DNA from 2 places in the Thioclava sp. F34-6 genome. Region 1 is predicted to be linked to the other one. Evidence: riboswitches for the same ligand, from Rfam matches in the RefSeq annotation. Region 1 holds a riboswitch; the other holds the start of a gene.
The links. A riboswitch is a leader RNA that binds a small molecule or an ion and turns the genes downstream of it on or off. The one in region 1 is predicted to bind cobalamin.

Region 1 (6,979 bases):
TGCCGAGCCTCGGGATCACGCTCGACGCCTTCGTGGCGGGGCTGATCGGCTTCACGCTGAATGTCGGCGCCTACACGTCGGAAATCCTGCGCGCGGCGCTGTCCTCGGTGTCCAAGGGGCAGTGGGAAGCGTCCTATTCCATCGGCATGAACTGGCGGCAGACGATGACCCGCACCATTGTGCCGCAGGCCTCGCGCGTCGCGGTGCCGCCCTTGTCGAACAGCTTCATCTCGCTGGTGAAGGATACGTCGCTCGCCGCAGCGATCACCGTGCCGGAACTGTTTCAGGCGGCGCAGCGGATCGTCGCGACCACCTATGAACCGCTCGTCCTCTATGTCGAGGCGGCGCTGATCTATCTCGCGCTCTGCTCGGTCCTGTCGGCGCTGCAGGGGCGGCTCGAGCGGAGCCTCGGCCAATATGGCGGCTTTCTGGAGGAACGCACATGATCGAGCTGTCGAATATCACCAAGCGGTTCGGCGAGAACGAGGTTCTGTCGGGGATCTCGCTGTCTTTGCCTGAGGGCTCCGTGACCGCGTTGATCGGCCCCTCGGGCGGCGGCAAGAGCACGCTTTTACGAACGATCAACCTGCTGGAGGTGCCGACGAGCGGCACGCTTGCCATCGGCGACGCTTCGGTGACGCTGACCGAGGGCGGGCGGCTCTCGCGCGGCCAGATCCAGTCGATCCGGCAACAGACCGGGATGGTGTTCCAGAACTTCCAGCTCTTCCCGCATCGCACCGCGATCGAGAACGTGATGGAGAGCCTCGTGACCGTGCAGAACTGGCCTGCCGCGAAAGCCCGCGAGCGCGCGATGTCGCTCTTGGAGAAGGTCGGAATGGCGCATAAGGCCGATGCCTGGCCCGCGACGCTTTCGGGCGGGCAGCAGCAGCGCATCGCGATTGCCCGCGCGCTCGCCCCGTCGCCGAAAGTGCTGCTCTGCGACGAGCCGACCTCGGCGCTCGATCCGGAACTGGCGGCGGAAGTCGTTGACGTTCTGGCACAGCTGGCCCGCGAGGGCACGACGATGGTGATGGCCACCCACGATTTGCGGCTGGCCTCGCAGATCGCCGAGCGGGTGGTCGTGCTGGAAAGCGGCGGGGTGGTCGAGACCGGCCCGGCGCGGCAGGTCTTCGATGCGCCCGAGCGCGAGCGCACCAAGCGGTTCATCGCCACGCTGAAATCGACCGGCGAGACCGCAGCCCCGGATACTGCCCCGCGCCCCGTCTGAGGCGCGGGCGGCGGCGGGTTCAGAACGCCCAGTCCTCGTCCTCGGTCGCGACCGCCTTGCCGATCACGTAGCTCGATCCCGAGCCCGAGAAGAAGTCGTGGTTTTCGTCCGATCCGGGCGAGAGCGCGGCGAGGATCGCGGGGTTCACGCGCGTAGCCTCTTCGGGGAAGAGCGCCTCGTAGCCGAGGTTCTGCAGCGCCTTGTTGGCGTTGTAATGCAGGAAGTGCTTCACATCCTCCGTCAGGCCCAGACCGTCATAGAGCTGCTCGGTATAGCGGCCCTCGATGTCATAGAGGTCGAACATCAGCGAGAAGGCGAAATCCTTGATCTCGGCGCGCTCGGCTTCGGTCACATGCTCCAGCGCGCGCTGGAACTTGTAGCCGATGTAATAGCCGTGGATCGCCTCGTCGCGGATGATCAGGCGGATCAGGTCGGCGGTGTTGGTCAGGCGCGCGCGGCTCGACCAGTGCATCGGCAGGTAGAAGCCCGAATAGAACAGGAAGCTCTCGAGAAAGACGCTCGCCACCTTGCGCTTCAGCGGGCTCGCCGTCGCGTCGTATTCGTCGAGGATCAGCCGCGACTTGGCCTGCAGATGCGGGTTCTCCTGCGACCAGCGGAAAGCCTCGTCGACCTCGGCGGTGTTGCACAGCGTCGAGAAAACAGACGAATAGCTGCGCGCATGCACGGCCTCCATGAAGGCGATGTTGGACAGCACCGCTTCCTCATGGGGCGTCGCCGCATCCGCCATCAGCGCAGGCGCGCCCACGGTGTTCTGGATCGTGTCCAGCAGCGTCAGCCCGGTGAAGACCCGGATCGTGAGCGTCTGTTCATCCTCGGTCAGTTGCGACCAGCTTTGAATGTCGTTCGACAGCGGCACCTTCTCGGGCAGCCAGAAATTCGACGTGAGCCGGTTCCAGACTTCGAGATCCTTGTCGTCCTGAAGGCGGTTCCAGTTGACGGCACGGGGGACGGGGCGGGATGTGTGCAGATCTTTCATGGCGGGCCTCACAGAGAACACGAAACGCAGCCCTGCACCTCGGTTCCCTCGAGGGCCGCTTGGCGCAGGCGGATGTAATAGATGGTCTTGATGCCACGCCGCCATGCGTAGATCTGGGCGCGGTTGATGTCGCGGGTCGTGGCCTCGGCCGGGAAGAACAGCGTCAGCGAGAGACCTTGATCGACATGCTCGGTCGCTGCCGCATAGGTGTCGATGATCGCCTCGGGGCCGATCTGATAGGCGTCGCGGTAGAACTCGAGATTGTCGTTCGTCATGTAGGGCGCGGGGTAATAGACCCGGCCGATCTTGCCTTCCTTGCGGATCTCGATCTTCGCGGTGATCGGGTGGATCGAGGCGGTCGCATTGTTGATATAGCTGATCGAGCCGGTGGGCGGCACGGCTTGCAGGTTGCGATTCCACAGGCCGGACTCCATGACCCGGTCGCGCAGCTCGGCCCAGTCGGCGCGGGTGGGCAGGGTGATCCCGAAGCGGTCGAACAGGGCCGTTACGGTGTCGCTCTCAGGCAGCCAGTCGCGGGTGACGTATTTCTCGAAGAAGCTGCCATCGGCGTAAGCCGAGGCCTCGAACCCCTTGAAACTCCGGCCATGCTCGGCGGCCAGCCGGTTCGACTCCGCCAGCGCGTGATGGGCTACGGCGGCGAAATAAACGGAGGTGAATTCGATCCCCTCGGGGCTGCCATAATGGATGCGCTCGCGGGCGAGGAAACCGTGTAGGTTCATCTGACCCAGACCGATCGCGTGACTTTCCTCGTTGCCCTTGCGGATCGAGGGGACGGCGTTGATCGCACTCATCTCCGACACCGCCGAGAGCGCCCGGATCGCGGCCCCGACGCTCGCACCCAGATCGCCGCCATCCATCACCTTGGCGATGTTGAGCGAACCCAGATTGCACGAGATATCCGTGCCCATCTGCGCGTAGCCCAGATCCTCGTCGAACTCGGAAGGCTCGGCCACCTGCAGAATCTCCGAACACAGGTTCGACATGGTGATCCGTCCCGCGATCGGGTTGGCGCGGTTCACCGTGTCCTCGAACATGATGTAGGGATAGCCGCTTTCGAACTGGATCTCGGCCAGCGTCTGGAAGAAGGCGCGGGCGTTGATCTTGCGTTTGCGGATGCGCGCGTCGTCGACCATTTCGTGGTATTTCTCGGTCACGGAAATCTCCGAGAAGGCGCATCCATAGACCCGCTCCACGTCATGGGGCGAGAAGAGATACATCTCCTCGTTCTTCTTCGCGAGTTCGAAGGTGATGTCGGGGATCACCACGCCGAGGCTCAGCGTCTTGATCCGGATTTTCTCGTCCGCATTCTCGCGCTTGGTGTCGAGGAAGCGCAGGATGTCGGGGTGATGGGCGTGCAGATAAACCGCGCCCGCGCCCTGACGCGCGCCCAGCTGGTTGGCATAGCTGAAGCTGTCTTCGAGCAGCTTCATCACCGGGATCACGCCCGAGGACTGGTTCTCGATCCCTTTGATCGGCGCGCCATATTCGCGGATATTGGTCAGCATCAGGGCCACGCCGCCGCCGCGTTTCGACAGTTGCAGCGCCGAGTTGATGCCGCGCCCGATGCTTTCCATGTTGTCTTCCAGTCGCAGCAGGAAGCAGGAGACGAACTCGCCCCGCGCCTTCTTGCCCGCGTTGAGGAAGGTCGGCGTCGCGGGCTGGAAGCGTCCTGCCAGCATCTCCTCCATGAGGCGCATCGCCAGCGCCTCGTCGCCGCGCGCAAGCGTCAGTGCCACCATCACCACCCGGTCCTCGTAGCGCTCGAGATAGCGCTGCCCGTCGCGGGTCTTCAACGTGTAGGAAGTGTAGTATTTGAACGCGCCGAGGAAGGTCGGAAAACGGAATTTTGCCGCGAAAGCCGCCTCCCAGATCGCGCGCTGGAAGTTGCGCGAATACTGATCGAGCACGGCGGCGTCGTAATAGCCTTCCTCCACCAGATAGCCGAGCTTTTCGTCCAGCGAATGGAAGAAGACCGTGTTCTGGTTCACGTGACGCAGAAAATATTGCCGCGCCGCCATCCGGTCGGCGTCGAAGCGGATATTGCCCTCCGCGTCATAGAGGTTGAGCATTGCGTTGAGCGCGTGGTGATCAAGCCCCGCGAATTCCGAGGCCGTGGCCCCGCTCGGTTTCACGTCGCTGTCGAGCATTCCAGCCTCCAGAAATTGTCGAGACCCGCGCGCACGCGGTCGATGTCAGTATCGGTCCCCGCCAGTTCGAACCGGTAGAGCACGGGGATATTGCACTTGCGCGCCAGCAGATCGCCCGCGCAGGCGAAAAGCGCGCCGAAATTGCGATTGCCGCTGGCGATTACGCCGCGCAGACCCGCGCGGCGGGCGGGATCGTTGAGAAAGGCGATTACCGGTTTCGCGACCGCGCCGCGCCCCTTGCCGTCGGCGTAGCTTGGGCAGATCAGGACGTAGGGGCAGGGCGGGTACGGCATCGCCGCCTCCGCCGAGAGGGGCAGGCGCTGCGCGGGCAGGCCCAGCCGCTCCACGAAGCGCTGCGTGTTCCCCGAGGCCGAGGAGTAATAGATCAGCCTTGCCTGTCCCATGATCCGGGCCCGCGCTCAGCTGAGCTGTCCGATCATGTCGGGCCGGAAGCCCGCCCAGTGATCCTCGCCCGCGATCACCACGGGCGCCTGACGGTAGCCGAGGTCCTGCACCATCTCCATCGCGGCGGCATCCTCGGTGAGGTCGATCACGTTGTAGTCGATCCCCTTGGCATCCAGCGCACGGGTCGTGGCGGTGCATTGCACGCAGGCCGGTTTCGAATAGACGGTGATGGTCATGTGTCCTGTCCCTTTGTTGGCTGTCGGCAGCGCGGGACAAGGCTCGTGGGCAGGGTGCCGCAGCACATAGCCACGCGCCCGGGCCCTCCGCCGCGGTCGTCGTCTATGTGCTCTGGCAGGTCTCCTGGCTCGCGGCTCGAGCGCCTCTCGGTCCGTCTTCCCGGCGCATCGCACCAGTGACATTCGGACATCAGGCTCGCCGCTTACAGTTGCGGGGGCAGCGCCGGAATCTCACCGGCTTCCCTCTTCGCCTGCGGAGTGACTCGCAGGAACCAAAGCAACATCATATTGGGATGCATGGTGTAGTGGTGTCAATATATAGATTGCCCTGCCGCGCGAAACTCTCGCGTGACAGGAGCGTGTCTTGCCTCAGGCCCCGTCGCCGAGCGCCCGGATATGCGCCGGGAGGCGGTCGTTCTGGCCATACATGAAGTGGTTCTCCATGCGCTCCGAGAAGCGGCTGGCCTCGGTCTCGCGACCCACGGCCTCGGCCATTTCGCGGATATGCATCGGGCTCGCCCCGCAGCACACGCCGAGATAATTCACCCCGATCGCCTGCGCCTCACGCGCGAAGGCGCCGATCTCGTAGCGGTTGCAGGCCAACGGATCGAGCGCGGTCGGGAAGGTCCGGCCATGCGGCGAGGGGCAGGTGCAGCCGTTGTGATCGGAGAGGTTGAAGAAGGTGGGCTCCTCTTTCGTGGTCCGGTAGGGCACGGGCAGGGCGCCGACATGGCAGCTCACCGCCGCGCGCACCTTGCGCAGCCACGGCATCATCGTCTGCGGCCCGCGGAAGCAGTTCAGCCCGACGACATCGGCGCCCGCCTGTTCAAGTTTCTGGCAGGTCTCGACGATGCCGACCCCGTCCATCATCTCGTTGGCCGCCATCGGTGCCAGCGTCAGCACCACCGGCAGCCCCGACGCCTTCGCGGCCTCGAGCGCGCATAGCGCCTCGCCCGCGTAGTAAAAGGTCTCGCCGATGAGAATATCCGCGCCTTCCTCGACCGCCCAGCCGACCATCTCGTCGAACATCGCGCGCACCTCGGCCTGCCGCGCCGGATCGGCCGGGTCCCAGATATTCGTGTTCGAGATATTGCCCGCCATCAGGTTTCCGGTCTTGGCATTGGCGACCTCGCGGGCGATCTTCAGCGCCGCGCGGTTGAGCGGCTCCAGCAGGTCTTCCTTGCCGATCACGCGCATCTTCTCGCGGTGGCCGTTATAGGTGAAGGCCTCGACGATATCGCTTCCGGCGCGCTGGAAATCGACATGCAGATTGCGCAGCGCCTGCGGGTATTCGAGCGCCACCTCGGGCACGAATTCCCCGGCGGTCAGATAGCCGCGCCGTTCCAGTTCGAACAGAAAGCCCTCGGCGCAGATTACCGGGCGCGCGTCGAGCAGGCGGGTCAGTTTGTTGTCATTCATGGAGAGATCCTCTCAGTTCATCCATGACCATCGTTGGACAGAGCCGAGCCTCACAGGAGACGGAGTGCCGTTCCCTGCTGCAATGGTCCTCGGCCGGGCCGCTGAATGCGACCGCAAGACGAAGAACGGGTTAGAGGCCGCGCCGCGCGCGTGCGCCGCCGCGCCGCACCGGCGGGGGCATCTCGATCGGCAAGGCGAAAGGCTGCGGGGTCAGCGACTCCAGCAACAGCTCGCAGAACACCTCCGCCGCTGGTGAGATCAGGGAGTGCGGATAGGCCTGCATATGGGCGACGATCGCCGCCTTCGCATAGGGCATGTCGCCCGGCAGCGTGCCAAGCCATTCCATGTAGCCCAGCGTGCCCAGCTCACGCGCCCGCAGCGGCGAGATCGGTCCTATATCGAGTTGTAAGAGTGAAAGCGTTCGTTCCAAAAGCATCGCGCCCTCCGCGCAAAAGGGCGGGATTGGTCGCGGCACGGCGATATGCGAGGTCCGATCTGGTCCATCACTCGACTCTCCGTCCCAGGG
Region 2 (6,979 bases), on a different contig from region 1:
TCGCCGCCAGCCGCGCATCGAAATCCGCGAGCATCTTCGCCGCGCGACCGGGATGGCCAAGAAGCTTGCCCATCGTCTCGATCCGGCCGCGGATCTCGGGCAGCGAGGTGCCGGGCGGCAGTTGCTCGACCCGGATTCCGAGCGTGCGCAACATGCGGATCGTGTCGGGGTTCGACCACGTATCGGCCAGCACGAGATCGGGATGGAGAATAGAGATTTCCTCGGCGCGCCCGAAGTTTACGGACAGGTCTTCAGCCTGTTTCCAGCGCACCGACATCGACGGGTCGGTCGCGAAATGGCTGACCGAGACGATCTGCGACGGATCGGCCAGCGCCAGCGCCAGCTGATCGGTGCAGAGGTTCATGGAGACGACCCGCCGCGGCACATCTCCCGCAGGCTCTTCCGCCCATGCGGATGAGGTCGCCGCCAAGGCGGCGAAAAGGGCGGCGCAAACCGCCCCTTTCAGATCAGAACCGCGCACGCAGCCCCACATAGGCGGCGCGACCCGAGGTGCCGTAGCCGGGGAATTGCTGGTATTGCTCGTCGAAGAGGTTGTCCACGCGGAGATAGACCTCCTTGCCCGCGCCGAGGTCGTAGCTCAACTTGGCATTGGCGAGAGTATAATCCCCCATCGGAGTGCCATTGATCGGCGCGCGGTCGGCCACGAGCTTCGCCCCGAAGCTGCCGCTGAGCCGATCGGTCAGCTTCGCATCGAGCGACGCGGACAGGTTGTGGCGACCGTAGGTCTGGCTCCAGCTTGACCCATAGCCGAGGTTGTTCGGGTTTTGCGTATCAATATAAGTGTAGGAGAGCGTGTAATCGAGCCGCGACGAGAGCGCGCCCTTAGCCTCCAGCTCGAGCCCTTGACGTACGGTCTTGCCTGAAGTCTGCACGTAGTTCGAACCATTGTAGATAATTAGGTCGCGTGTTTCGACGCGGAAAAGGGTAGCGCGCAGGGAGGTGTCGTCCCAGTCCTTCTGCAGCCCCAGATCGTAGCTGATCGATTTCTCCGGATGGAGCGTTGACGTCCCGAAGGGCCCGTAGAGCTCGTAACCCGAGGGAGCACGATAGCCGGTGCCCACCGAGCTGCGCAGCAAGAGGTCGTTCGCAAGTTTCCAGGTCAGTCCGAGCCGTCCCGTGGTGAAGCCACCAAAGGCTGAATTGTCGTCATGGCGCAAAGAGGCAACGAGATCGGCACCGGGCGCGAGCGTCACGTCATATTCTCCGAAAATCCCCGTGGTCTTACGGGACGCACCTGCACTGACGGGGCCGTAAGAGCTGTAGCCCCCCTGCCGGAAGCTCTCATACCGGTAATCCAGACCTAGGCTGAGGTGCCCGATCTCGAGGTCTCGCGCCGCCGTCCAAGATGCGGTTCGGCGGGAGCCCGAATAAGTGTAGTCAGAATATTTATCACTGCTTCCACTCACGCCATAGGTGACCGGGTCATAATCGGCTCCGATCCAGTGGCTGTAGCTCCGCCGGTCTATCTCGAAATAGCTCGCATCGAGTTCGTGGCTCCAGCCGGCAGCGTCGAATTGCGCAAACAGTCGCAAGGCGCGTTGCTTCGAATCGCCAAAATCGTCGGGACTGACACCGTCGGCAAGTGGAACTGAGGGTTGCGCCGGGCTCTCATAAACATATTGCGGGTCAAGCTCGCCGTAGGAATTCTGCGCGAACCCCGCGAAACCGATCAATACGCCGTTCTCGAGCCTAGTCTGACCGCGCGCCGAAAGACGCTCCGCATGGTAGCCATCCGCCTCGCTGTTCCCATCGGCTTTGTCGGCCACCGAGTAACCACTGGTGCGAATCTTCGAGAGCTGCATCGACAACTCGTCCTCGCCTTGCTTCCACCCGAGATTGTATGCGGCGTTCACAGTGGCGCGCGATCCTACCTCAAGCGTGTAGCCTTGGCTGAAACCTTCCCGCGTCGGCCGCGGGGTATCGAGGTTGATGACGCCCCCGACAGCCTGCCCACCGTAGACCGCCGATTGCGAGCCTCGCATGATCTCGACCCGATCGTAATTCACCGCATTGAGCCGGCCGAAGTCGAAGGCGGTCTGCGGTCCCGACGGGTCCGAGACATCAATGCCGTCCACCTGTACCTTGACGTAGTTCTGCGACACGCCTCGGATCGAGAGACCGGTCTGGGCCCCGATCGGACCGCGCGAGAGTATGCTGACACCTGGCGTCATCGCGAAGATGTTCGCAAGCCGGGTCTCGCCGGAGCGCTCTAAATCTCGACGGGACAGCACGGTGACCGCCTGTGCGGTCTTATCAGCCGCGCGTGGCTCGAGCGCGCCGTGATAGATCACGATCTCATCGAGTTGGTAAGGTTGCGCATCTTGCGCGAGCGCGGGGCCTGCCAGCGCTGTGGTGAGCATCAGGCCCACGGTCAAACGGGTGCGGATCATATCCAATTCCCTCGTGCCGCGACTCTGCGGTCGCGTGAACTTCGTATTGCAAGTCTTTGGAAATTTGGAATTTCCGCCGACGGTGAAAAATGTCACCACTGACGGAAGACCGCCTCCGCTGCGCGCCCCGCACAGGCAGAAAGGATGAGCGCCTCGGCAGGTCTCCTGGCTCGCGGGTCCTGGTTCCGGCTGGCCTTCCCGGGTCTCCCCAGTGGCTCAGTCAGCCGTCACTCGCCGCTCACAGTTGCGGGGGCAGCCCCGGAATGAATGCACGCATCGCACCGGGTTCCCTTTTCATCCGCTTTCGCGGAACCGAAGTGCCCCTGCTGTGCCGCGCGCGCCGCACTGAGTCAAGAATATTTCAGCTTTCCACGGCGCGCCGGCAGCGTCGGTTGAACCGGATCGAGGATAGCAGCGCGAGACCGATCAGCCCGGCCCCGATCAGGCCGGTGATCACCTCGGGCACTTCCACCAGCGTCTGCGCGAACATGACGACGGAGAGGATCAGGATCGACCAGAAGGCGCCGTTCTCGAGATAGCGGAATTCGCTGAGCGTGTTGCGCTCCACCAGCATCAGGGTCATCGAGCGCACATACATCGCACCGATCCCCAGACCGATCGCGATCAGGAACAGGTTCTGGGTCAGCGCGAAGGCCCCGATCACCCCGTCGAAACTGAAGGACGCATCGAGCACTTCGAGATAGAGAAACGCGCCGAGGCCCGCCTTGGCCGTCTCGGCGGCGATATTCGTCCGGTCGAGCACGTGGCTGAGCACCTCGACGCCGAGAAAGGTCGCAAGGCCGCAGATGGAGGCGAAGAGGAACTCGTCCTCGCGCCCCTCCGGCAGAATCCAGGTGAAAAGCAGAACGACGACCAGCACGAAGCCGATCTCCAGACCTCGGATCGACGCGAGCGCCCGCAACCGGCGCTCCAGCGCGCGGATCCAGTCGACCTCCTTGCCCTCGTCGATGAAATAGGTGAGCGCGACCATCATCAGGAAGGCGCCACCGAAGCCCGCGATCGACAGATGCGCGTCCTCGATGATCTCGGCATATTCGGCCGGGTGTTTCGCAGCCAGAAGAACCGCGTCCCACGGTCCGATGCCGGCGGCGATCACGACGATCAGAAGCGGGAAGAGGATACGCATCCCGAACACCGCGATCAGGATACCCCATGTCAGGAAACGACGCTGCCATTTCGGCGTCATCTGGTGCAGCTTGTTGGCGTTGACGATGGCGTTGTCGAAGCTCAGCGAGATTTCCAGCACGGCCAGCACGGCAGTGATCATCAGGAAAGAGACCGCGCCGCCAAGCCCTCCGGTCTGGGCGAACCCCAGCGCGAAGGACCCGACCAGCCCTGCCACCGTGACGGCGATGGCCCAGGAAAAATAACGATACATGATGGTCATGCTGGCTCCGGCTGCATGAGGCCTCACTTAGGCTTCGCCCCCTGTCTTCGCAAGGGAGCGCACTGTCAGAGTTGGTCTGTGTGACCCTACGGCGTGGGGCGGGTCGGCGGGAAAACGCGGCGCAAGATACCCTGCGCACGGCGGGTCGCGCCCGCTAGAGCCCGACCTCGTCGAGCCAGCCCTTGATCCGCGCCTCGTTCACCCCGAGATCGGATTTCCCGTAGACGAGGTGCCCGCGGATCTGCAGCGTATCGCCTTCGATCCAGAGCGTGGTGACATCGGGAAAGCCCCAGACGGCCGAGCGCGTCACATAGGCCGCGTAGCCCTCGTCGGCGCTGCCCGCGACGCGCTTGGTGCGCGCGGTGCCCCGGATGATCTTGTCGAGCGCGGCCATCTGCGCCGGCGGATCGGAGACGTCGCGCACGGCCTGAAACCCGCCTGTCTCCGGGTGGTCACCGGGCGCTTTCGCCAGCCCGTCGACATCGAAGCGCGCCGGATCAATCGGGGCGAGGCGCACCCATCCGTCGGCCGCCACCACGACGGCGAGCCCGAGCGCGAGGATCGTCACGGCCCGTTTCATGCCGCCCTCTCCCGCATCGCCCAGCCCGCAAGGGCGATCAGCTCGGTCGCGACATGGGCCCCGGCGATCGCCGTCACCCCGGTCGGATCGTAGGGCGGAGAGACCTCGACCACGTCGCCGCCGATCAGGTTGATGCCCTTCAGCCCGCGCAACAGCTCTGCCGCCTGCCAGCTCGCCAGACCGCCCCAGACAGGCGTACCGGTGCCGGGCGCGAAGGCCGGGTCCAGACCGTCGATGTCGAAGGTGAGGTAGCAGGGTCTATCACCCACCACCGCGCGGATGCGTTCGAGCGTGGGACCGATCCCTTCGCGATGCACGCTCGGCGCATCCACGATGTTCACGCCCAGCGTATCGGGATTGTCGGTGCGGATGCCGACCGAGACCACATTCTCCGCCCGCACGACGCCCGACTTGATCGCCTTGTAGAGGAAAGTGCCATGGTCGATCCGGTCCATGTCGTCATCAGCCCATGTGTCGGAATGGGCGTCGATCTGGATCAGCGCGATCTCGCCATGCGCGGCGACTGCCGCGCGCAGGATCGGCAGCGTGATGAAGTGATCGCCGCCGAGCGTGATCGGCACCACGCCCGCCCCGAAGATCGCGCCGAGATGCGCCTCGATCCGGCCCGGCACCTCGGGCACATTGGCATAGTCGAAGGGCATGTCACCGTAATCGACGATCGCCAGCTCGGAGAGCGGGTCATAGCCCCAGCCATAGGGCGCATCGAAAGCCTGCAGCGTCGAGGCTTCGCGGATCGCGCGCGGCCCGAACCGCGTGCCGGGGCGGTTGGTCACCGCCTGATCGAAGGGGATGCCGGTAACGGCGATCTGCGCGCCTGCGAGGTCTTTCGTGTAGCGCCGCCGCAGGAAGCTGGTCGCGCCACCGAAGGTATTCTCGAAGCTCAGACCGCGCGCATCTGCGCGCGTAAAGGCCTGATCCACTTGGGTTTTCGCATCTTCCAGAGCCATGGTCGCCCTCCCTTTCGCCCGCGAAATCTGCGCCAGCCCTCGCAGGAGGTCAAGTTGCCCCGCGAGGCGACGAGGGACGCGTCCGAACCCGCGCACTCCGACAAGGGCCCGCCCGGGGCGATCCGGGCCGGGCAGCGCCCGCAACCGCACGAACCGGGCGCAGAAGACCGAAGCTCTCATTCGCTCACGCAACCGTGTGCCGCGACTTCACCGAATGGACGCGCCCGCCGCGCCGGCCCAGCAGCCCCGCCTTACCCAACCGATATTGGCCCGCGTGACAACGGCGCGGCAAAATCTCGCCTCGGCGCGAAAATTTCCAATGAATGTGACATAGGTCAAACTTGCGAGGCAAACTTATCTATATCACCGCCGCGTGAGCTGGAGGAGTTACGATGCGTTTGACCACTCGAACCAATCTCGCGATGCGTGTGCTGATGTTCTGTGCGGTCAATCCGGACCGCACCGTGCGCAAACACGAGATCGCGGAAGCCTGCAATGCGTCCGAGAACCATCTGGCGCAGGTGATCAACACCCTTGCGCATGAGGATTTCATCACCACCCTGCGCGGTCGCGCCGGTGGCATGAAACTTGCGCGCCCACCCGAACAGATCGGCGTCGGCAACGTGCTGCGCGCCTTCGAGGCCCGCCTGCCTTTCGCGGAATGTTTCGACACCGAGACCAACACCTGCCCGCTGCGCGACGCCTGCCTGTTCCGCGATGCGCTGAGCGAGGCGCTCGAGGCGTTTTACGGAACGCTCGACCGCAAGACCATCGCCGATCTGGTCGAGAACAACACCGCTCTGGAGGCGATGCTCAGCCTGCCCGGCCTGCAACCCATCCCGATCTGCACGGCGGCGCGAGCTGCGCGGTAGCCCTTTGAAACAAGGCTCCGCGCAAGCGGCCACGATAGGTCCGAATTCTTGACGCACTCGCGCCAAAATCCGCGCTTTCGTGTCGGCGACGTCACAGTTTCATGACGGTCGCTCACGCCAATGCGACCAAAAATCAGTTTCGCTTGACCGACCCTTTTCTCGGCGAGAGCCTGTGGCTACTTGTCGCAGCAACGGGAAGACCCCGCTAAAACGCGACTCATCACAAGGCTTAGGTCATGCAACAGCAATCGGGCAATCAATCAGGCCAGCAACAGCAAGGCGGCACGAACCGTCCTGGCCAGCAACAAGGCCAAACGGGCAATACGACCCAACAGAACGGCACCGTATTCGACGATTGGGCGTCCATCTGACGCCCTCTCTCGCGCCGCGATGATAGCGGCCCAGGCTGGCCCCGCAACCGGCATCTTCATCCATCGCCGGTTTTTGCGCCGCCCGCCATTCGATCTCTCCTTCGCGCTGCTCTTGCGTGGCGCGAAGTCCAGCTTCAGACTGCGACGATCCGCCAAACCGTCGCGCTGCCCTTGCCGCGCGGCCCGAAGGACCGTCCGGCACGATGAGCACCTCTCTCACCTCCATCAAGGGGATCGGCCCCGCCACCGCCGAAGGCTTCATGCGCGCCGGGATCACCTCGGCGGAAGACCTGCGCGAGATCGGAGCGGACGCCGCCTATGCCGCCTGGATCGAAGCCGGGAACCCCGCCCATTTCATCGGTTATTACG

Region 2: another riboswitch for cobalamin. It lies ahead of B6V72_RS00640 (TonB-dependent receptor); the one in region 1 lies ahead of nrdH (glutaredoxin-like protein NrdH).

The regions. Positions count from the first base shown of each region.
Region 1 is NZ_NBOA01000005.1:53,623-60,601, reverse strand. Features, by position in the region: gene B6V72_RS11525 (amino acid ABC transporter permease) at 1-446, shown strand, start outside; gene B6V72_RS11520 (amino acid ABC transporter ATP-binding protein) at 443-1,228, shown strand; gene nrdF (class 1b ribonucleoside-diphosphate reductase subunit beta) at 1,248-2,225, opposite strand; gene nrdE (class 1b ribonucleoside-diphosphate reductase subunit alpha) at 2,234-4,393, opposite strand; gene nrdI (class Ib ribonucleoside-diphosphate reductase assembly flavoprotein NrdI) at 4,375-4,797, opposite strand; gene nrdH (glutaredoxin-like protein NrdH) at 4,813-5,034, opposite strand; cobalamin riboswitch at 5,131-5,326, opposite strand; gene B6V72_RS11495 (homocysteine S-methyltransferase family protein) at 5,404-6,453, opposite strand; gene B6V72_RS11490 (hypothetical protein) at 6,584-6,889, opposite strand.
Region 2 is NZ_NBOA01000001.1:137,747-144,725, reverse strand. Features, by position in the region: gene B6V72_RS00645 (ABC transporter substrate-binding protein) at 1-364, opposite strand, end outside; gene B6V72_RS00640 (TonB-dependent receptor) at 468-2,411, opposite strand; cobalamin riboswitch at 2,549-2,743, opposite strand; gene B6V72_RS00635 (DUF475 domain-containing protein) at 2,773-3,819, opposite strand; gene B6V72_RS00630 (DUF1499 domain-containing protein) at 3,974-4,399, opposite strand; gene speB (agmatinase) at 4,396-5,367, opposite strand; gene B6V72_RS00620 (Rrf2 family transcriptional regulator) at 5,760-6,239, shown strand; gene B6V72_RS00615 (TfoX/Sxy family DNA transformation protein) at 6,814-6,979, shown strand, end outside.